DNA from 2 places in the Pseudomonas extremorientalis genome. Region 1 is predicted to be linked to the other one. Evidence: predicted binding sites of a transcription regulator. Region 1 holds the regulator's gene; the other holds the start of a gene.
What was found. Region 1 encodes sigma-54, which starts transcription at its own class of promoters, with help from an activator protein. Its sites were predicted from a motif close to ANTGGCATNNANNTTGCTNT; they were not measured.
Positions count from the first base shown of each region.

Region 2: the regulator sigma-54 is predicted to act here: its motif matches at 7,221-7,240, upstream of glnA (glutamate--ammonia ligase).

Region 1 covers NZ_CP089519.1:1,052,955-1,063,678, forward strand. Annotated here, with positions in the region: gene pmbA (metalloprotease PmbA) at 1-734, shown strand, start outside; gene LUU92_RS04580 (FagA protein) at 887-1,282, shown strand; gene LUU92_RS04585 (class II fumarate hydratase) at 1,275-2,651, shown strand; gene LUU92_RS04590 (DUF2753 family protein) at 2,679-3,107, shown strand; gene LUU92_RS04595 (superoxide dismutase) at 3,109-3,720, shown strand; gene LUU92_RS04600 (ZIP family metal transporter) at 3,752-4,645, shown strand; gene LUU92_RS04605 (HPr family phosphocarrier protein) at 4,690-4,962, opposite strand; gene rapZ (RNase adapter RapZ) at 4,979-5,836, opposite strand; gene ptsN (PTS IIA-like nitrogen regulatory protein PtsN) at 5,839-6,303, opposite strand; gene hpf (ribosome hibernation-promoting factor, HPF/YfiA family) at 6,314-6,619, opposite strand; gene LUU92_RS04625 (RNA polymerase factor sigma-54) at 6,695-8,188, opposite strand; gene lptB (LPS export ABC transporter ATP-binding protein) at 8,373-9,098, opposite strand; gene lptA (lipopolysaccharide transport periplasmic protein LptA) at 9,098-9,631, opposite strand; gene lptC (LPS export ABC transporter periplasmic protein LptC) at 9,618-10,190, opposite strand; gene LUU92_RS04645 (KdsC family phosphatase) at 10,199-10,723, opposite strand; gene LUU92_RS04650 (KpsF/GutQ family sugar-phosphate isomerase) at 10,724-10,724, opposite strand, start outside.
Region 2 covers NZ_CP089519.1:405,094-415,817, forward strand. Annotated here, with positions in the region: gene grxC (glutaredoxin 3) at 1-198, shown strand, start outside; gene secB (protein-export chaperone SecB) at 240-719, shown strand; gene LUU92_RS01810 (tRNA (cytidine(34)-2'-O)-methyltransferase) at 845-1,300, opposite strand; gene LUU92_RS01815 (hypothetical protein) at 1,299-1,739, shown strand; gene ntrC (nitrogen regulation protein NR(I)) at 2,212-3,648, opposite strand; gene glnL (nitrogen regulation protein NR(II)) at 3,645-4,730, opposite strand; gene LUU92_RS01830 (chorismate mutase) at 4,978-5,523, opposite strand; gene glnA (glutamate--ammonia ligase) at 5,714-7,120, opposite strand; gene thiI (tRNA uracil 4-sulfurtransferase ThiI) at 7,455-8,909, shown strand; gene typA (translational GTPase TypA) at 9,049-10,724, shown strand, end outside.

The sequences.
Region 1 (10,724 bases):
ATGACGTGAACCGCCAGGGCGATTTGCTGGCTGACCCGGTCAGCATTGGCCAGCGCGCTGCGCAGCGTGCGGCGAGCCGTCTGGGCGCGCGCCCGGTGCCAACCTGCGAGGTGCCGGTGTTGTTTTCGGCGGAGTTGGCCGGCGGCTTGTTCGGCAGTTTCCTGGGGGCGATTTCCGGCGGCAACCTGTACCGCAAGTCGTCGTTCCTTGAAGGTGCGATCGGCCAGAAGCTGTTCCCCGAATGGCTGACCATCGATGAGCGTCCGCACCTGATGCGCGCCATGGGCAGTTCGGCGTTCGACGGTGATGGTCTGGCCACGTATGCCAAGCCGTTTGTCGAGAACGGGGAATTGGTGTCCTACGTATTGGGCACTTACGCCGGTCGTAAATTGGGCCTGCCAAGCACCGCAAACTCCGGTGGCGTGCACAACTTGTTCGTTACCCATGGTGATGAAGACCAGGCGGCGCTGCTGCGGCGCATGGGGCGTGGCCTGCTGGTGACCGAGTTGATGGGCCATGGCCTGAATATGGTTACGGGCGACTACTCCCGTGGTGCAGCGGGTTTCTGGGTGGAAAACGGCGAGATTCAGTTTGCCGTTCAAGAGGTGACGATTGCCGGCAACATGCGCGATATGTTCAAGCAGATCGTCGCTGTCGGAAACGACTTGGAGTTGCGTAGCAATATCCGCACGGGTTCGGTGTTGATCGAGCGGATGACCGTCGCCGGCAGCTGATCCTTCAGACGCGCTTCAACAAGAAGGCGCGCCATCTTTATAGATGGCGCGCCTTTTTTTGTGGCTGCGTGTCAGGAGGATTATCCTGCTACTCTTGTTTTGATTCTCAATATCATTTAATAATAAATATCATTACCGAGTGAGCGTGGATCATGAGTTCTGTCCTGCATGAGGATCCTTACCTGGAGAGCTGGCGCTGGATGAGTCGCCAGATTCGTTGCGGCCTCGACCCCAACGAGCCGCGCCTGATCGAACACTACCTCAACGAGGGTCGATACCTGGCGTGCTGCACCGCGACCCATCCGTGGACGATCGCTGAAACCTCATTCCGCCTGTTGCTCGACACTGCCAGCGATATTGCACTGCCGTGGCATTGGCGTTCCCTGTGCCTGGACCAGGCCTGGCGCCCGCTGCGCGACCTGGAAAAACTCTCCCACTGTGCCTGCCGCCTCAAGCGCTGGCAGACCTTTGCCTGGCAATTGGCGACCTGCGAATTGCTGCCTTCCATTTCTTTTTCTGACCTGGTGCAAGGATCTAACGATGAGTAACACCCGTATCGAACGCGACAGCATGGGCGAACTGCAGGTGCCTGCCGAAGCCTTGTATGGCGCACAAACCCAGCGCGCGGTGAACAACTTCCCCATCAGTCATCAACGTATGCCCGCGCAATTCATTCGCGCTCTGATCCTGGCAAAGGCAGCTGCTGCCAAGGTTAACGTTGATCTCAAGCAGATCAGCGAAGGGCAGGGCAAGGCCATCGTCGATGCCGCCCAAGGCTTGCTGGAAGGCGACTTCATGCAGCACTTCCCGGTGGACATCTTCCAGACCGGCTCCGGCACCAGCTCCAACATGAACGCCAACGAAGTGATTGCGACCCTTGCCAGCCGCTTGCTGGGTGAGCCGGTCAACCCAAATGACCACGTGAATTGCGGCCAAAGCAGCAACGACATCATTCCGACCACGATCCACGTCAGCGCCGCGCTGGTGCTGCATGAGCAAACACTGCCCGCACTGTTGCATCTGGTGCAGGTGATCGAGCAGAAGGCGCAAGAGGTTCACCCGTTCATCAAGACTGGCCGCACTCACTTGATGGACGCCATGCCGGTGCGCATGAGCCAGGTGCTCAACGGTTGGGCGCAGCAGCTCAAGGCCAATATCGGGCATTTGCAGGACCTTCTGCCGAGTTTGCAGGCGTTGGCTCAGGGCGGTACTGCGGTCGGCACCGGAATCAACGCACACCCGGAATTCGCGGTGCGTTTCAGTCAGCAATTGAGCAGCCTGACCAGTGTGAAATTCACTCCGGGCAAGAACCTCTTCGCCCTGATTGGCTCCCAGGACACCGCCGTCGCTGTGTCCGGGCAGTTGAAAGCCACCGCCGTGTCGCTGATGAAAATCGCCAACGACCTGCGCTGGATGAACTCCGGCCCACTCGCAGGCCTGGGGGAAATCGAGCTGGAAGGCCTGCAGCCTGGTTCGTCGATCATGCCCGGCAAGGTCAACCCGGTGATCCCTGAAGCCACCGCGATGGTGGCCGCACAAGTCATCGGCAACGACACGGTCATCACGGTCGCCGGCCAGTCGGGCAACTTCGAACTGAACGTGATGCTGCCGATCATCGCCAATAACCTGCTCAGCAGCCTCGAGTTGCTGGCCAACTCCAGTCGTTTGCTGGCAGACAAGGCCATTGCCAGCTTCAAGGTCAATGAGGCCAAGCTCAAGGAAGCGCTGTCGCGCAACCCGATCCTGGTCACCGCACTCAACCCGATCATCGGTTACCAAAAGGCCGCTGAAATCGCCAAGAAGGCCTATCAGCAGGGCCGTCCGGTGATTGATGTCGCCCTTGAGCACACCGACTTGCCGCGCAGCCAACTGGAAATCCTGCTGGATCCGGAAAAGCTCACGGCCGGCGGCGTGTAATCACCGACTCTGCTTTGGAGGCTCACCATGGAGCACTGGAAACGCACGATCGAACGGGCCAATCGCTGCTTTATGGCGGGTGAATTGGTTGACGCTCGCGAGGCTTACTTGCAAGCCCTGGCCCTGGCCCAAGTGCTGTTCGAGCGCTGGGCGGATGCCGACGAAGCAGTGGCGGCTTGCGTCATTTCCCATCACAACCTGGCGGACCTGCACCTGCGGCTGAACCAGCCGGAAGAAAGCGCGGAATACCTTTGCGCGATCCACCAGCGTCTGTTGCAGACCATGCAGGACCCGCGCCTGAGCCCGCAGTTGCGGGAAGCGGCGCTGCGCCAGAGCAGCAAAACCTATGTCGAACTGTTGAATTTCATCAGCGATCACGGCGAATACCCTCGCACCCATCGCTTGCTGGGCGGTACTGCGGCGCAGCTCGCCACGCCCCACTACGGAGCACATTGAAATGACTTACACCTTGCCTGCCTTGCCTTACGCGTATGACGCCCTGGAACCGCATATCGATGCGCAAACCATGGAGATTCACTACACCAAGCACCACCAGACTTACATCAATAACCTCAACGCGGCGGTCGAAGGCACCGAGTTCGCGGGCTGGCCGGTCGAGAAACTGGTGTCCAGCGTGCAGCAACTGCCGGAAAAACTGCGCGCAGCGGTGATCAATCAGGGCGGCGGCCATGCCAACCACTCGTTGTTCTGGGCGGTGATGTCGCCCAAAGGCGGTGGCAAGCCCGAAGGTGCGTTGGGCAAAGCCCTCGACGAACAGTTGGGTGGTTTTGAGAGTTTCAAGGAAGCCTTCACCAAAGCCGCTTTGACGCGCTTCGGAAGCGGTTGGGCCTGGTTGAGCGTCACCCCGCAAAAGACTCTGGTGGTGGAGAGCAGTGGTAATCAAGACAGTCCATTGATGAACGGCAATACACCGATCCTCGGTCTGGACGTCTGGGAGCATGCCTACTACCTGCTGTACCAGAACCGCCGCCCCGAATACATCAATGCCTTCTACAGTGTTATCAACTGGCCAGAAGTTGCCGCCCGCTATCAGGCCGCTTTGGCCTGAAAACCACCCTCGACAAGATCTAAGGCCGACTATGGGGACTGACACACTGGCGATCAGCAGCGGACGAATGTTTCGTTATGCGTTTGGCTCGCTGCTGCTATTGGCAGGTACTGCATTGCTGGTGGCCCACGGGCTGGCCTGGCTGAACCTGGAACCGCGCATCCTGCGCGCCCTGCAAGGCGGCTCCATTTGCGCCCTGGGGACGGCGCTGGGCGCGGTCCCGGTACTGGTGATCCGACGCATGCCGGTGGCGCTGAGCGACACATTGCTGGGTTTTGGTGCAGGCGTGATGCTGGCGGCGACGGCGTTTTCGCTGATCGTCCCGGGCATTGCCGCAGCTGAAAGCCTGGGGCTCTCACCGTGGGGTGCCAGTGGTTTGATCAGCTTTGGCATCATGCTGGGGGCATTCGGGTTGTACTTGGTTGACCGTAAGGTCTCCGGGGCGAGTCCGGAAATGCTGGTGGGCACGCCGGACAAGCCGGTAATTCCACCGCGTATCTGGTTATTCGTGTTTGCCATCATCGCCCACAACATCCCCGAAGGCATGGCGGTAGGCGTTTCCGCCGGTGGTGGCATGCCGGATGCCGACAGCCTGGCCATGGGCATCGCGTTGCAGGACGTGCCCGAGGGACTGGTGATTGCGTTGGTGTTGGCCGGGGCGGGAATGTCGCGGGTCAAGGCGTTCCTGATCGGCGCTGCATCAGGTCTGGTGGAGCCCGTATTCGCTGTGCTCTGCGGCTGGCTGGTCAGCCTGGCCGAAGTGTTGTTGCCTTTGGGGTTGGCCCTGGCTGCTGGCGCAATGCTGTTGGTGGTGACCCACGAAGTCATCCCCGAGTCGCGACGCAATGGTCACGAAAAACTCGCCAGCCTGGGCCTGTGCATCGGTTTTTGCTTGATGATGGTGATGGACACCGCTTTGGGGTAGGTAAAGTCTACTGTAGGAGCGAGCAAGCTCGCTTCCACATAGGGTTATTCACCTTCGTCGAAGTAATTGTTGATCAGCGCCACCAGCGCGGCCATTGCTTCGTCTTCCTGCTCGCCTTCCGTCTTCAAGTGAATCCGGGTGCCCTTGCCGGCCGCCAGCATCATCATGGCCATGATGCTCTTGCCGTCGACCATGGATTCCGGTGTACGCCCGGCGCGGATCTGGCAGGGGAACTGCCCTGCTACGCCCACGAACTTGGCCGAGGCGCGGGCGTGCAAGCCCAGCTTGTTGATGATTTCAATTTCCAGAGCGGGCATCGCGGGGGTGTTCCTTTCAGCTAAGGTCGCGGTGGCGGACCTGGACGTTCTTGAGGGTTTGTTGCAGCACCTGGCCCAGGCGCTCGGTCAGGTAGACGGAGCGGTGATGGCCGCCAGTGCAGCCGATGGCAATGGTGACATAGGCGCGGTTGCTTGCAGCAAAGCGTGGCAGCCATTTGAGCAAGTAGGTGGAAATATCCTGGAACATCTCCTCCACATCCGGTTGCGCCGCCAGGTAATCGGCCACGGGCTGATCCAGACCGGACTGGTCACGCAGCTCCGGTTTCCAGTACGGGTTAGGCAGGCAGCGCACATCGAACACCAGGTCGGCGTCGACCGGCATGCCGCGCTTGAACCCGAACGACTCCACGAGGAACGCCGTGCCCGGCTCCGGCTGGTTCAGCAGGCGCAGCTTGATGGCATCGCGCAACTGGTACAGGTTGAGGCTGGTGGTGTTTATCTTGAGGTCGGCGAGGTCAATGATCGGTCCCAGCAGCTTGGTTTCGTCTTCGATGGCTTCGGCCAGAGAGCGATGGGGGCTGCTGAGGGGGTGGCGCCGGCGGGTCTCGGAGAAGCGTTTGAGCAGGGTCTCTTCGTCGGCGTCCAGGTACAGCACGTCGCAATGAATGTGCTTGCCCCGCACTTCCTCGAGCAATTGCGGGAATCGCTCGAGGTGGCTGGGCAGGTTACGGGCATCAATTGAAACGGCGACCAGCGGTTGGGCCAGTTCGGTATGGATCAAGGCGCGTTCCGCCAACTCTGGCAGCAGGCCGGCGGGCAGGTTGTCGATGCAATAGAACCCGTTGTCCTCAAGAACGTTGAGGGCGGTGCTTTTACCCGAGCCGGAGCGGCCGCTGACGATGATCAAGCGCATGGTTACTGCCCGTTCTGTTCATCCAGGACAACCTGGTACAGCGCCTCATTGCTGCTGGCGCTACGCAGTTTGTCGCGTACTTCCTTGCGGTCGAGCATGCTGGCGATCTGCCGGAGCAGTTCCAGGTGCGCATCGGTAGCGGCTTGCGGGACCAGCAGGACGAACAGCAGGTCTACCGGCGCACCGTCGATGGCGTCGAAATCGATGGGGGCTTCCAGGTGCAGCAGGGCACTGACAGGTGTTTCGCAGCCTTTGAGGCGACAGTGAGGAATGGCGATGCCGTTGCCAAAACCCGTGGAACCGAGTTTTTCACGGGCAATCAGCGCATCGAAGACATCCTGCATCTCCAGATCCGGCACTTCGCGCGCGATCAGGTTGGCAATTTGTTCGAGGGCTTTCTTTTTACTGCCGCCCGGCACGTTCACGAGGGAACGGCCGGGGGTCAGGATGGTTTCAAGTCGGATCATGGGGGGAGAGTTAACGACCTGTACCTTGCATCAGGTGCAGATTCTTTTCCTTATGCTTTATGAGTTGGCGGTCCAGCTTGTCGTAGAGCGAGTCGATCGCCGCGTACATGTCTTCATGTTCCGCATTGGCGACGAGCTTGGCATTCGGTACGTGCAGGGTGGCCTCGATTTTCTGCTTGAGCTTATCGACCTCCATGATGACCTGCACGTTGGTGATCTTGTCAAAATGCCCTGCAAGCTTGTTCAACTTGCTTTCGGTGTACTCACGCAGGGGCTTGGTCACTTCCAGTTGGTGTCCACTGATGTTGACTTGCATACAGCTTCTCCTTCGTTGCCAGTGCATAAAGCGGCAGGCAAAGGCGCCTGCCACTGGAACGCTGTGGCCCGCCCGTCACATCAAACGCTTACGCTCGCTGGAAGGCGCGATCCCGAGGGACTCGCGGTACTTGGCGACGGTTCGACGGGCGACCTGAATGCCTTGTGCCTCCAGTAAACCAGCGATCTTACTGTCACTCAATGGCTTTTTCTGATTTTCCGCGGCAACCAGTTTTTTGATGATCGCGCGGATCGCCGTGGACGAGCATTCACCGCCTTCGGAGGTGCTGACGTGGCTGGAGAAAAAGTATTTCAGTTCATAAATACCCCGTGGGGTATGCATGAATTTCTGCGTGGTCACGCGTGAAATGGTCGATTCATGCATGCCCACCGCTTCGGCGATGTCATGCAGTACCAGCGGCTTCATCGCTTCGTCGCCGTATTCCAGGAAGCCGCGCTGGTGCTCGACGATCTGGGTGGCGACTTTCATCAGGGTTTCGTTGCGGCTTTGCAGGCTCTTGATGAACCAGCGGGCTTCCTGCAACTGGTTGCGCATGAAGGTGTTATCGGCGCTGGTGTCGGCGCGGCGGACGAAACCGGCATATTGCGGGTTGACCCTCAGGCGTGGCACCGACTCCTGGTTCAGTTCCACCAGCCAACGCTCGTTGTCCTTGCGCACGATCACGTCGGGGACGACATATTCGGCTTCGCTGGACTCGATTTGCGAGCCGGGGCGCGGGTTGAGGCTCTGTACCAGCTCGATGACCTGGCGCAGGTCGTCTTCCTTGAGCTTCATGCGACGCATCAACTGGCTGTAGTCGCGGCTGCCCAGCAGGTCGATATAGTCGGTGACCAGGCGCTGGGCCTCGGCGAGCCATGGGGTCTTGGCCGGCAGCTGGCGCAATTGCAGCAGCAGGCATTCGCTGAGGGTGCGCGCGCCGATACCGGCAGGCTCGAACTGCTGGATGCGGTGCAGGACGGCTTCGATCTCGTCCAGTTCGATATCCAGTTCGGGGTCGAAGGCTTCAAGAATTTCTTCAAGCGTCTCGTCTAGATAACCCTGATTGTTGATGCAGTCGATCAGGGTTACGGCGATCAGGCGATCGGTGTCCGACATCGGTGCCAGGTTCAGTTGCCATAGCAGATGGCTCTGCAGGCTCTCGCCGGCAGAGGTGCGGGTGGTGAAGTCCCACTCGTCATCGTCGTTGCTGGGCAGGCTGCTGGCGCTGGTCTGGTAGACATCTTCCCAGGCGGTGTCGACCGGAAGCTCGTTGGGAATGCGTTCGTTCCATTCGCCTTCCTCAAGGTTGTCCACCGTGGGGGCGGTTTCCTGGTAGGAGGGTTCCTGCACATCGGAATTGGGTTTTTGCTCGATGTTATCGGCCAGCGGGTCTGCATTATCGAAGTCGTCGCCTTCTTCCTGGCGTTCGAGCATCGGATTGGACTCCAGGGCCTCCTGGATTTCCTGTTGCAGGTCCAGGGTCGACAATTGGAGCAGGCGGATGGCCTGTTGCAGCTGCGGTGTCATCGTCAGCTGCTGGCCCATTCTCAGGACTAGCGATGGTTTCATGGCAGGGGCTTAACACCTTATTCGCCGGCGCAATGCGCCATCCACGACAGGGCGCGTGAGCGCCAAACATAAGCAAATTATATGCCTGATGTCGGGTGCTTTGCCTAGAGCGCGGTAACAATAAAAATCCGGAGGTTTTCATTGACTCCCGCGCACCTTGGCGAACGCCGTGACACCACGGTGTTTACAGGCGGAACTCGTGACCCAGATACACTTCCTTGACCAGTTCATTGGCCAGGATTGTGGCGGAATCACCTTCGGCAATCAGCTGGCCGTCATTGACGATATAGGCGGTTTCGCAGATGTCGAGCGTCTCACGGACGTTGTGGTCGGTGATCAGCACGCCGATGCCCTTGGCCTTGAGGTGATGGATGATCTGCTTGATGTCGCCGACCGAGATCGGGTCGACGCCGGCAAACGGCTCGTCCAGCAGGATGAACTTGGGTGCAGTGGCCAGGGCGCGGGCGATTTCCACACGGCGACGCTCACCACCGGACAGGCTCATGCCGAGGTTGTCGCGGATATGGTTGATGTGGAACTCCTGCAGCAGGCTTTCCAGCTCCTTGCGACGGCCGTCACGGTCGAGTTCCTTGCGGGTCTCGAGGATCGCCATGATGTTGTCCGACACCGACAGTTTGCGGAAGATCGACGCTTCCTGTGGAAGATAGCCGATACCGGCACGGGCGCGGCCGTGCATTGGCTGGTGGCTCACGTCCAGGTCATCGATCAGCACGCGACCCTGGTCCGCCTGGACCAGGCCAACGATCATGTAGAAGCAAGTGGTCTTGCCGGCGCCGTTGGGGCCGAGCAAGCCGACGATCTGGCCGCTGTCGATCGACAGGCTGACGTCGCGCACGACCTGACGGCTTTTATAGGCCTTGGCCAGATGCTGGGCTTTCAGGGTTGCCATTACTCGGCCTTCTTCTTCGGCTGGATAACCATGTCGATGCGTGGACGAGGCGCGGTGACCTTGTTGCCATTGGCACGACCGGCGTTTGCAATCTGTTTCACGGTGTCATAGGTGATCTTCTCACCTTCCGTGGAGTTGCCATCGGGGCTGAGCACCTTGGCCTGGTCGATCAGGACGATGCGGTTCTGCTGGGCATGGTACTGGATGGTCTTGCCGTAGCCCTTCATCGGTCCGGTATCGGTCGCGGACTGCTTCTGTTCGAAGTAAGCCAGGTTGCCGACCGAGGTCACGACATCGATATCGCCGGTCTTGGTGCGCGTAAGCGTCACGGTATTGCCGGTGATTTTCATCGAGCCCTGCGTGATGATCACGCCGCCGGTGTAGGTGGCCACGCCTTGCTTGTCATCCAGTTGCGCATCGTCAGCTGAAATGTGGATCGGCTGCTGGCTATCGTTCGGCAGAGCCCAGGCGCTCACGCTTCCCAGTGCTGCGCCCAGGCCGAGCAAAATAGGGAGAGTTTTAACGAGCCTCATACTGTCCTCTTACGTTCGATAGCAGGTGTATCCTGCTTTCTTTCAAATACGCTTTCATTCCCTTGCCAGTCGATACACCGCCAGCGCCGTCGATTCTAACGTCTTGCTCGGTCTGCGCATATTGCTTCTGCGGGAATACGGTCATGCGACTGCTGGTGATCACGGTCTCACGGCTTTTATCGTCAGTGCGCGCAATGCGCACCGAGTCGATCAGTTCCACCTCGGTACCGTCCGGGTTGACCTCGCCACGCTTGCTGGTGACGTGCCATGGGAACTCGGTACCGCGGTAAATGTTCATGTCCGGGTTGGTCAGCAGGGTGACTTCGGTGGCCTTCACATGCTCGACCTTGTCCGAGGTCATCTCGTATTGCACCTTGCCGTCAGGCAGGAACTGCACGCTTTTGGCATTGATGGCGTAATAGTCGATAGCGCCCTCGTCAACCTGCGCAGCAGGCTGGTCGAGAAAGCGCTCCGGGCTGATATTCCAGTAGCCCACCGCCAGGAACAGCGCGGCGATGACCCCGAATAACAGGAAGTTGCGAATCTTTTTGCTCGGCATAAAACGCTCTATAAGTAGGCGGCGTGGGCCGCTTCAAGGCTGCCCTGGGCACGCAGGATCAGCTCGCAGAACTCGCGGGCGGCACCTTCGCCACCGCGGGCGCTGGTGATGCCATGGGCGTGTTCGCGAACAAACGCCGCCGCATTGGCGACGGCCATGCCCAGGCCTACTCGGCGAATCACCGGCAGGTCTGGCAGGTCATCACCCAAGTAGGCGACCTGCTCATAGCTTAGGTTGAGTTGGCCAAGAAGCTCGTCCAGAACCACCAGTTTATCCTCGCGGCCCTGATACAGGTGAGGAATCCCCAGGTTTTGTGCACGCCGTTCCACAACGGGCGTTTTCCGGCCGCTGATAATTGCCGTTTGCACGCCCGCCGCCATCAACATTTTGATGCCTTGGCCGTCCAGCGTGTTGAATGTCTTGAATTCGCTGCCGTCTTCGAGAAAGTACAGGCGGCCGTCGGTCAGCACACCGTCAACGTCGAAAATCGCGAGTTTGATATTTTTGCCGCGTTGCAACAGGTCGCTGGTCATC
Region 2 (10,724 bases), 650 kb from region 1:
GCCCTGCTTGAGAAGAAGGGTGTTGCCTTCGAAGAAATCAAGGTCGACGGCAAACCGCAAGTGCGCGCCGAAATGGCCCAGAAGGCGGGGCGCACGTCCGTGCCGCAGATCTGGATCGGCGCCAGGCACATCGGTGGCTGCGACGACCTGTTCGCCCTGGAGCGCGCCGGTAAACTGGATGCGCTGCTGCTCGTCTGACTCCTAAACCCTAAAAGACCTCAAGATCACAAGGATCTGCGATGACTGACCAACAGAACACCGAAGCTGCAGAAGCCCAAGCGCCACAGTTCTCGCTGCAGCGCATCTACGTGCGTGACCTGTCGTTCGAAGCGCCGAAAAGCCCGGCCATCTTCCGTCAGGAATGGACCCCAAGCGTTGCGCTGGACCTGAACACCCGCCAGAAGGCACTGGAAGGCGACTTCCACGAAGTCGTGCTGACCCTGTCCGTGACCGTCAAGAATGGCGAAGAAGTGGCCTTCATCGCTGAAGTGCAACAGGCCGGTATCTTCCTGATCCAGGGCCTGGACGAAGCGTCCATGAGCCACACCCTGGGCGCGTTCTGCCCGAACATCCTGTTCCCGTATGCCCGTGAGACCCTGGACAGCCTGGTCACCCGTGGCTCGTTCCCTGCGCTGATGCTGGCTCCGGTGAACTTCGATGCCCTGTACGCGCAAGAGCTGCAGCGCATGCAACAGGAAGGTTCGTCGACGGTTCAGTAATCTCGAACCCGGTGCAGGACCCCATGTGGGAGGGGGCTTGCCCCGATAGCGGTGGATCAGTCACATAGATGTCGACTGACACTCCGTCATCGGGGGCAAGCCCCCTCCCACATTTGTTATGTGTGTTATTTGAAGCCGAGCTGGCGCCAGCCTTCGTAGACGGCGACGGCCACGGTGTTGGACAGGTTCAGGCTGCGGCAGCCCTCGCGCATCGGCAAACGCAGGCGATGGCCGTCGGGCAGGGCGTCGAGCACCTCGGCCGGCAGGCCCCGGCTTTCCGGGCCGAACAGGAACGCATCGCCCTCGGCAAAGCTGGCATCATGGAACGGCCGCGACCCCTTGGTGGTGAACGCGAACAGCCGTGGGTGGCCCAGGCTTTCCAGGCAACTGGCCAGGTCGGCGTGGCGTTTGAGCGTGGCGTACTCGTGGTAATCCAGCCCGGCACGGCGCAGGCGCTTGTCGTCCATGTCGAAGCCCAGCGGTTCGATCAAATGCAGGTGGCAGCCACTGTTGGCGCACAGCCTGATAACGTTGCCGGTATTCGGCGGAATTTCTGGTTGAAAAAGGATGACGTGAAACATGCACGGCTCCGAAGGCAAAGATGCGCTGCATTCTACCCTCGAAGAGGACCCGAGGCCGAAGCTTATGCCGAGGGTCATGGGCTCTTTGGCGATTGTCGGCATGATGGTCGGCCTGATGATCGGTCGCCTGACCACCCCGGAGCCGGTCGAACTGCAACAGGTCGAGACCGCGAGGGACGGCGTGGTGGTGTGGTTCAACGGCGAACCCAAGTTGCACGGCGAGCACGTCGACGGCACTGTGGCGCTGTTGTTCGACGCCCAGGGCAAGGCCGCGAGTGGACGGCTCAAGGTCAATGACAAGGATGTGAACTGGCGCGTACGCAAGACCGATGGCGGCCTGCTGCTGAACCTGGTGGCGGCGCGACCGTTGCGTGGGGAGTGGAAGGGCGAGAAGGCCGATGGCCGTTGGCGGCTGGAGATCCATCTCCAGGAGGAATAAAAGAGGGAGTTCCCGGCCTGCCTGTACCAGGGCTCCCAAAACGGGGTGAAGCTTGCAAAGCTTCGGTGTTAAAGAGGGAATCCCCGGCCTGCCTGTACCGAGGTTCCCCAAAGCGGTGTGGAGCGCGACGCGATTCGCATCAAGCACCCCGGGTGTAAAGAGGGGATTCTCGGCCTGCCTGTACCAAGGTCCCCGAAACTGGGTAGTAACAGGGTTGTTGCAGGGCGCGTGCCAAAATTCGCAATGTGGGCCAAAAAATTTCTCCAGAAAGCGCAAAGCCCCGGAATACGGGGCTTTGGTGTTTTCGGTTCGCGGGTTTTATTGAGTGAGGCTCTGGCTTTCGCTACCAGATCCGTGCCCGATGCCGGTTCATGGTGCATTGAAGCGGTGCACGGTGCTGGAGCCTTGTAGAGGTCCAAATGTGGGAGGGGGCAAGCCCTCTCCCACATTGGGTCTTGAGTGGATCCGAGATTCAGGTTTCATCACCCTCGTCATCATCCCCCCCGTCGACCTTCATCCCCAGTTCCTTGATCTTGCGCGTCAGGGTATTGCGGCCCCAGCCCAGCAACACGGCGGCATCGCGACGGCGACCGGCGGTGTGTTTCAACGCGGTCTCGATCATGATCCGCTCAAACGCCGGCACGGCGCTGTCCAGCAGGCTCGACTGGCCGCGTGCCAGGGCCTGGTCGGCCCACTGGCGCAGCGCCTGTTCCCAGTTGGTTACTGGCGCAGAGTCTTGCGGCAGGCTCAGCAGCTCCGGTGGCAGGTCGCTGATATGCACTTCGCGCCCGGACGCCATCACGGTGATCCAGCGGCAGGTGTTCTCCAGCTGGCGCACGTTGCCCGGCCATGGCAGGTTCTTCAGGTACTCCTCGGTCTCGCTTTTCAGCAGCTTCGGCTCGACGGCCAGTTCCTGGGCGGCGCGGCTGAGGAAGTGACGGGCGAGGGTCGGGATGTCTTCGCGACGGTCCGACATACGTGGAATGTGGATACGGATCACGTTGAGGCGATGGAACAAGTCCTCACGGAATTTGCCGGCGTGTACCAGGGTTTCCAGGTTCTGGTGGGTTGCCGCAATGATGCGTACGTCGACCTTGACCGGCGTGTGCCCACCAACGCGATAGAACTCACCGTCAGCCAGTACCCGCAGCAGGCGGGTCTGGGTATCGGCCGGCATGTCGCCGATTTCATCGAGGAACAAGGTACCGCCGTCAGCCTGTTCAAAACGCCCGCGCCGCAGGTTGGCCGCGCCGGTGAACGCGCCTTTTTCATGGCCGAACAGCTCGGATTCCATCAAGTCCTTGGGAATCGCCGCCATGTTCAGCGCGATGAACGGCGAGGCGGCCCGTGGGCTGTGGCGGTGCAGTGCATGAGCGACAAGCTCTTTACCGGTGCCGGATTCGCCGTTGATCAGCACGGTGATGTTGGAGTGGCTCAAGCGCCCGATGGCGCGAAACACTTCCTGCATCGCCGGCGCTTCGCCGATGATTTCCGGAGTGCGGGTCAGGGCCGGTGGGGCTTCCTGGTTCTGCTGTTCCTGGGCGTGCTGGTTGGCGCGCTTGACCAGTGCCACCGCCTCGTCCACGTCGAACGGCTTGGGCAGGTACTCAAAGGCACCGCCCTGGTAGGACGCGACAGCGCTGTCCAGGTCCGAGTGCGCGGTCATGATGATCACTGGCAGGCGCGGGTGCTGCTCGCGAATCCGCGCCAGCAAGTCCAGGCCACTGGCGCCGGGCATGCGGATGTCGGAGATGATCACATCGGGCTGCTGGCGCGCCAGGCGGCTCATCACCCCGTCGGCGCTGTCGAAGCTCTGGGTGGTCATGCCTTCCTGTTGCAAGGCTTTCTCGAGGACCCAGCGGATAGAACGGTCGTCATCGACGATCCAGACAGTTTCACTACGGCTCATGTCGATGGGGCTCCTTGTTCCAGAGGCAGAAAGATCGAGAACGTGGTGTGGCCGGGATGGCTTTCACATTCGATCAGACCCTGGTGCTGGCTGATGATGTTCTGGGTGATGGCCAGGCCCAGCCCGGTACCGTCCGGGCGGCCGCTGACCATGGGAAAAAAAATGGTTTCCTGGAGTTCCGCAGGAATGCCCGGGCCGTTGTCGATGATTTCGACCTTGGTCACCAGGCGATGGCGTACGTGGCCGATGGTGAACTGGCGCAGGGCGCGGGTGCGCAGGCTGATGCGACCCAGGCGCAGCTCATTCTGGCTGCTGATGGCCTGCATGGCATTGCGCACGATGTTGAGCACTGCCTGGATCATCTGTTCGCGGTCGATCAGAACGTCAGGAATGCTCGGATCGTAGTCACGCACCAAGGTGATGCAGCCCTGGCTTTCGGCCTCGACCAGTTGGCAGACGCGCTCGAGCACTTCGTGCACATTGGTCATCGCCAGGGACGGCAACTTGTTGGAGCCGAGCATGCGGTCCACCAGGTTACGCAGGCGATCGGCCTCCTCGATGATGACGTTGGTGTAGTCCTTGAGGTGTTCCTCCGGCAGCTCACGGGCCAGCAACTGCGCCGCACCGCGAATGCCGCCCAGTGGGTTCTTGATCTCATGGGCCAGGCCGCGCACCAGCATCTTGCTGGTTTCCTGCTTGGACAGCTGCGCTTCCTCCTTGGTGATGCGCAGCAGGCGATCGCGCGGGTGTACTTCCAGCAGCAGCAACGTCGCGCCGTTGCTCAGAATGGGGGTCACGGCATAGTCGACGGTCAGCGTCTGGCCGGTGAGGGCGGTGAGCATCGCTTCACGTTTGGTGAACGGGTGTGCCTGCTCCACCGCCTGGCGCAACGAACTCAGGGCTTCGGCCGACTCGGTGAACAATTCGCTGATGAACTGCCCATGGCTGCGCTGGCCGCTGATGGCCAGGAGCATCTCCGCCGCCGGATTCATGTACTCAAGACGCAAGTCGTCATTGAGCAGGATGGTCGCGGTGGTCAGGTTGTCGAGTAGCAAACGGTGCAGTGCATCGCTGATGGTCATCAGGACCTCTTTTGGAGCAAGGCGCGGGCTTGAGGCACACGCTGATACATGGAAAATGCAAAAACCAAACCAAGGCTCCGAAAAGAAGCGTGAAAGCCCTGAAATGGGTGTTTCAGGCGCGAAACTGTGGCGTTCTGCCAGCTTGCACGGGAAGTTTCGAACCAAAATGGGCTGGGCAAGTGGGAAGGGTGCAGCCTATCGCACCAATATAGTGCGATTTGCTGGGGTGTGTTCAGAAAGGCAAAAATCAAGAGGCGGGGGTGATACACACCTCGGCGGTGGCGCGGATCATTGCCAGTTGACGCAACGGATCGTTCAGCGGCTCATGCACGGCCTCGGCCAACCACTGCGGACACTGCGGGTCAGTGCGCTGCGGGGTGAAGTCGGCAAGTTGCTGCAACAGACGCTTTTGCAACTCGTCCAACTGCGGGCGGATTTGCTTCACCAGGTCCGGACGCGGGTCGTCGGGTGCCTTGCCCTGGAACTGCCAGTCGGAGAGGTGGGTGTACTGCACCAGCTTGTTCGCCTCGATCTGCGCCGAAAAGAACTGCTCGGCGGCGGCCGGGGCCAGCTTGTAGCTTGGCGCCTGGGCGACGACGCTGGCGATCACCTCTTGTTCGCGCTTTTTATCTTCTACCGGCTTTTTGCTGTCCCATTTGCTCAGGGCGACCTGGTCGGCGATCTCCAGGCGTTCGGCGATGCTGTTGAGCAGCGGCTCCAGGGTGGGCGGCGCGGCACTGGCACTGGCACTGGCACTTGCGAACAACAGGGCGAACACAAGTCTATGTTTCAATGAAGATCTCCTTGTGGGAGGGGCAAGCCCCTTCCCACCTTTTTGATTGGGTTTGCAGGTCTACAGCAGCGTCAGTCAGAGGCTACCTTATAGTTACGCGAGAATCCGCCGGCCAGCTAAACCCCAGGCAAAAAAAAGACCTCCCGAAGGAGGTCTTTTTCGTCACGCCACGTTAAGCAGCGCTACCGGATCAGCAGCTGTAGTACAGCTCGTATTCCAGTGGGTGTACGAAGGTGCGAACCTTGATTTCTTCTTCGCTTTTCAGCTCGATGTAGGCATCGATGAAGTCGTCGCTGAATACGCCACCTTTGGTCAGGAACGCACGGCCCTTGTCCAGCTCTTCCAGGGCTTCTTTCAGGCTGCCGCACACTTGTGGGATCTCTTTGGCCTCTTCAGGCGGCAGGTCGTACAAGTTTTTGTCGGCGGCGTCGCCAGGGTGGATCTTGTTCTGGATACCGTCCAGACCGGCCATGACCAGCGCCGCGAAGGCCAGGTATGGGTTGGCTGCCGGATCCGGGAAGCGCGCTTCGATACGGCGAGCACGTGGGCTGGACACGTAAGGAATACGGATCGAGGCGGAACGGTTGCGAGCGGAGTAGGCCAGCATTACCGGAGCTTCGAAACCTGGGACCAGACGCTTGTAGGAGTTGGTCGACGGGTTGGTGAAGCCGTTCAGGGCCTTACCGTGCTTGATGATACCGCCGATGAAGTACAGGGCAGTGTCGGACAGGCCGGCGTAACCTTCGCCAGCGAAGGTGTTCTTGCCTTCTTTGGCGATGGACAGGTGAACGTGCATACCCGAACCGTTATCGCCGTACAGTGGCTTAGGCATGAAGGTCGCGGTACGGCCGTAGGCATCAGCCACGTTGTGTACGCAGTACTTCAGGGTCTGTACTTCGTCAGCCTTGGCGACCAGGGTGTTGAACTTCACACCGATTTCGTTCTGGCCGGCAGTGGCCACTTCGTGGTGGTGCACTTCGATGACCAGGCCCATTTCTTCCATGGCGTTGCACATGGAGGTACGGATTTCGTGGTCGTGGTCGAATGGCGGAACCGGGAAGTAGCCTCCCTTGACGCCTGGACGGTGGCCTTTGTTGCCGCCTTCCACGTCCTGGTCGGACATCCAGGAGCCTTGTTCGGAGAAGATCTTGAACATGGAGCCGGAAATGTCGGACTTGAACTTGACCGAATCAAAGATGAAGAATTCTGGCTCCGGGCCTACGAATACGGTGTCGCCGATACCGGTGGACTTCAGGTATTCCTCGGCACGCTTGGCGATCGCACGTGGGTCGCGGTCGTAGCCTTGCATGGTCGAAGGCTCGATCACGTCACAGACGATGATCAGGGTTGGGTCTTCGGTGAACGGGTCGAGAACAGCAGTGCTGTCGTCCGGCATCAGGATCATGTCGGAAGCTTCGATGCCTTTCCAGCCAGCGATGGAGGAACCGTCGAACATTTTGCCTTCTTCGAAGAAAGCATCATCCAGCGCGTCGCGAGCCGGCATGGTCACGTGGTGCTGAGTGCCTTTGGTGTCCGTGAAGCGCAGATCAATCCATTTAACGTCATGATCTTTGATGAGTTGAACCGACTTCGACATAGTGTCCTCCGGGTGGCTTCGGGCTGGGGTAGTGGAGTTAGCCCTTAGAATGTGGGTGATGCCGGCGCGGATACTCCGCCATGGCAACCTGCCTCACAAGAGAGCAAATTGCATGCCAGTGCGCCAACATGGGTTTTCTGTTCCAAAAACGCCCCTATAACGGTGCATTACGACAAAAGCCCGAAAATAGCGCACCTCAATGTAGCGCAAAGGCGCGCAAGCGCACCTATTTAGTGCGTTGCGCCTGCTGTGCATATTAACTGGTTAAACCTTGAGCGATTTCCGCTATAATCCGCGCCCCCCTTTTTCAGCAGGCCCGGCGCGCGCTGTTTCCATGAAATTAATCGTTAAAGTCTTCCCCGAGATCACCATCAAAAGCCGACCGGTACGGACGCGTTTCATCCGTCAGTTGGCCAAGAACATCCGTGCCGTGCTCCGCGATCTGGACCCGGCTGTGGTGGTGAACGGCGTGTGGGACAATCTCGAGCTGGAAACCCGTGTCACCGAGCCCAAAGCCTTGAAGGACATGACCGAGCGCCTGAGCTGCATGCCGGGCATCGCGCACTTCCTGCAGGTGGATGAGTACCCGCTGGGCGACTTCGACGACATCACCGAGAAGTGCAAACAGCACTACGGCGACTCGCTTACCGGCAAGATCTTTTCGGTGCGCTGCAAGCGTGCCGGCAAGCACAGCTTCAGCTCCATGGACGTCGAGAAATATGTCGGCAGCAAGCTGCGTCGCGAGTGCGGCGCTGCCGGAATTTCCCTGAAAGCACCGCAAATTGAAGTGCGCATGGAAATTCGCGACCAACGGTTGTTTGTGATCCACAGCCAGCACAACAGCATCGGCGGCTACCCGCTGGGCGCTCTGGAACAGACCCTGGTACTGATGTCCGGCGGTTTCGATTCCACGGTGGCGGCCTACCAGATCATGCGTCGCGGCCTCATGAGCCATTTCTGCTTCTTTAACTTGGGCGGGCGTGCACACGAATTGGGCGTGATGGAAGTTGCGCACTTTATCTGGAAGAAGTACGGCAGCTCCCAACGCGTGCTATTTGTGAGCGTACCGTTCGAGGAAGTGCTGGGCGAAATTCTCGGCAAAGTCGATAACAGTCATATGGGCGTGGTATTGAAGCGTATGATGTTGCGCGCGGCCTCGCGGATCGCCGACCAGTTGCAGATCGACGCGCTGGTCACCGGTGAAGCGATCTCCCAGGTATCGAGCCAGACGCTGCCGAACCTGTCGATCATCGATTGTGTTACCGAGAAGCTGGTACTGCGCCCACTGATCGCCAGCCACAAGCAGGACATCATCGACCTGGCAGAGCAGATCGGCACCGCCGATTTTGCCAAGCACATGCCCGAGTACTGCGGGGTCATCTCGGTGAACCCCAAGACCCACGCCAAGCGTCACCGCGTGGAGCATGAAGAGAAAGAATTCGACATGGCGATTCTGGAGCGTGCGCTCGAGAACGCCAAACTGGTCCCGATCGATCGTGTCATCGACGAGCTGGGCCAGGACATCAAGATCGAAGAAGTCAGCGAAGCCCTGGCCGGCCAGATCGTCATCGACATCCGTCACCCGGATGCCGCTGAGGATGAGCCGCTGGAAATCGCCGGCATCGACGTACAAACGCTGCCGTTCTATGCATTGAACGCGCGTTTCAAGGAACTGGATAACAGCCGTCAGTACCTGCTGTATTGCGACAAAGGCGTGATGAGTCGCCTGCATGCCCACCATTTGCTCAGTGAGGGGCATGCCAATGTGCGCGTTTATCGACCGAGCTAAGAGCCCGGGGCTGTTTGCCTGTGGCCTGCGTCACCGGCCCCCCGACTCTGCCGTCAAGCTGTAACGGCAAGGCCTGACTCTACTGTTAATCGCTGCCACGACCTGTCAGCACACCGAATCCTCTGATCGAGATACACAAGTGATCGAAAATCTACGTAACATCGCCATCATTGCTCACGTTGACCATGGTAAAACCACCCTGGTAGACAAACTCCTGCGTCAGTCCGGCACCCTGGAGCGCAACGAGCTCAACGACGAGCGCGTGATGGACTCCAACGACCAGGAAAAAGAGCGCGGTATTACCATCCTGGCGAAAAACACCGCCATCAACTGGAACGGCTACCACATCAACATCGTGGACACCCCGGGCCACGCCGACTTCGGCGGCGAAGTAGAACGCGTAATGTCGATGGTGGACTCCGTTCTGCTGCTGGTTGACGCTCAAGACGGCCCTATGCCGCAAACCCGTTTCGTGACCAAGAAGGCCTTCGAAGCCGGCTTGCGTCCGATCGTGTGCATCAACAAGGTTGACCGTCCAGGCGCGCGTCCGGACTGGGTTCTGGACCAGATCTTCGACCTGTTCGACAACCTGGGTGCCACCGAAGAACAGCTGGACTTCAAAGTCGTCTACGCCTCGGCCCTGAACGGTATTGCCGGTCTGGACCACACCGACATGGCTGAAGACATGACCCCGCTGTACCAGTCGATCGTCGACAACGTACCTGCGCCGGCTGTTGACCGTGACGGTCCGTTCCAGATGCAGATCTCGGCACTGGACTACAACAGCTTCCTGGGTGTTATCGGCGTTGGCCGTATCGCCCGTGGTCGCGTCAAGCCGAACACCCCGGTTGTCGCTATCGGCGCCGACGGCAAGAAGCGCAACGGTCGTATCCTGAAGCTGATGGGCCACCACGGCCTGCACCGCATCGACGTTGAAGAAGCTGCAGCTGGCGACATCGTGTGCATCAGCGGTATGGACTCGCTGTTCATCTCCGATACCCTGTGCCACCCGGACGCGGTAGAAGCGATGAAGCCTCTGACCGTTGACGAGCCAACCGTTTCCATGACCTTCCAGGTAAACGACTCGCCTTTCTGCGGTAAAGAAGGCAAGTTCGTGACCTCCCGTAACATCAAGGAGCGTCTGGACAAAGAGCTGCTGTACAACGTTGCCCTGCGCGTTGAAGAAGGCGACTCGGCTGACAAGTTCAAGGTTTCCGGCCGTGGTGAGCTGCACCTCTCGGTACTGATCGAAACCATGCGTCGCGAAGGCTTCGAAATGGGCGTTGGTCGTCCTGAAGTGATCATCCGTCAAGTTGACGGCGTGAAGCAGGAACCGTTCGAAAACGTCACCATCGACACCCCTGAAGAATCCCAGGGCAAGGTCATGGAAGAGATGGGCCTGCGTAAAGGCGACCTGACCAACATGGTGCCGGATGGCAAAGGCCGTGTGCGTCTGGAATACAACATCCCTGCTCGCGGTCTGATCGGTTTCCGTAACCAGTTCCTGACCCTGACCAACGGTGCTGGCATCCTGACCTCGATCTTCGATCGCTACGACACCATGAAGTCCGGCGACATGTCCGGCCGTCAGAACGGTGTTCTGGTCTCGGTAGAAACCGGCAAGGCACTGACCTACTCCCTGGAAACCCTCCAGGCGCGTGGCAAGCTGTTCGTTGAGCACGGTCAAGAGATCTACAACGGTCAGATCGTTGGTCTGAACAGCCGTGACAACGACATGGGCGTCAACCCAACCAAAGGCAAGAAGCTCGACAACATGCGTGCTTCGGGTAAAGACGAAACCATCGCCCTGGTTCC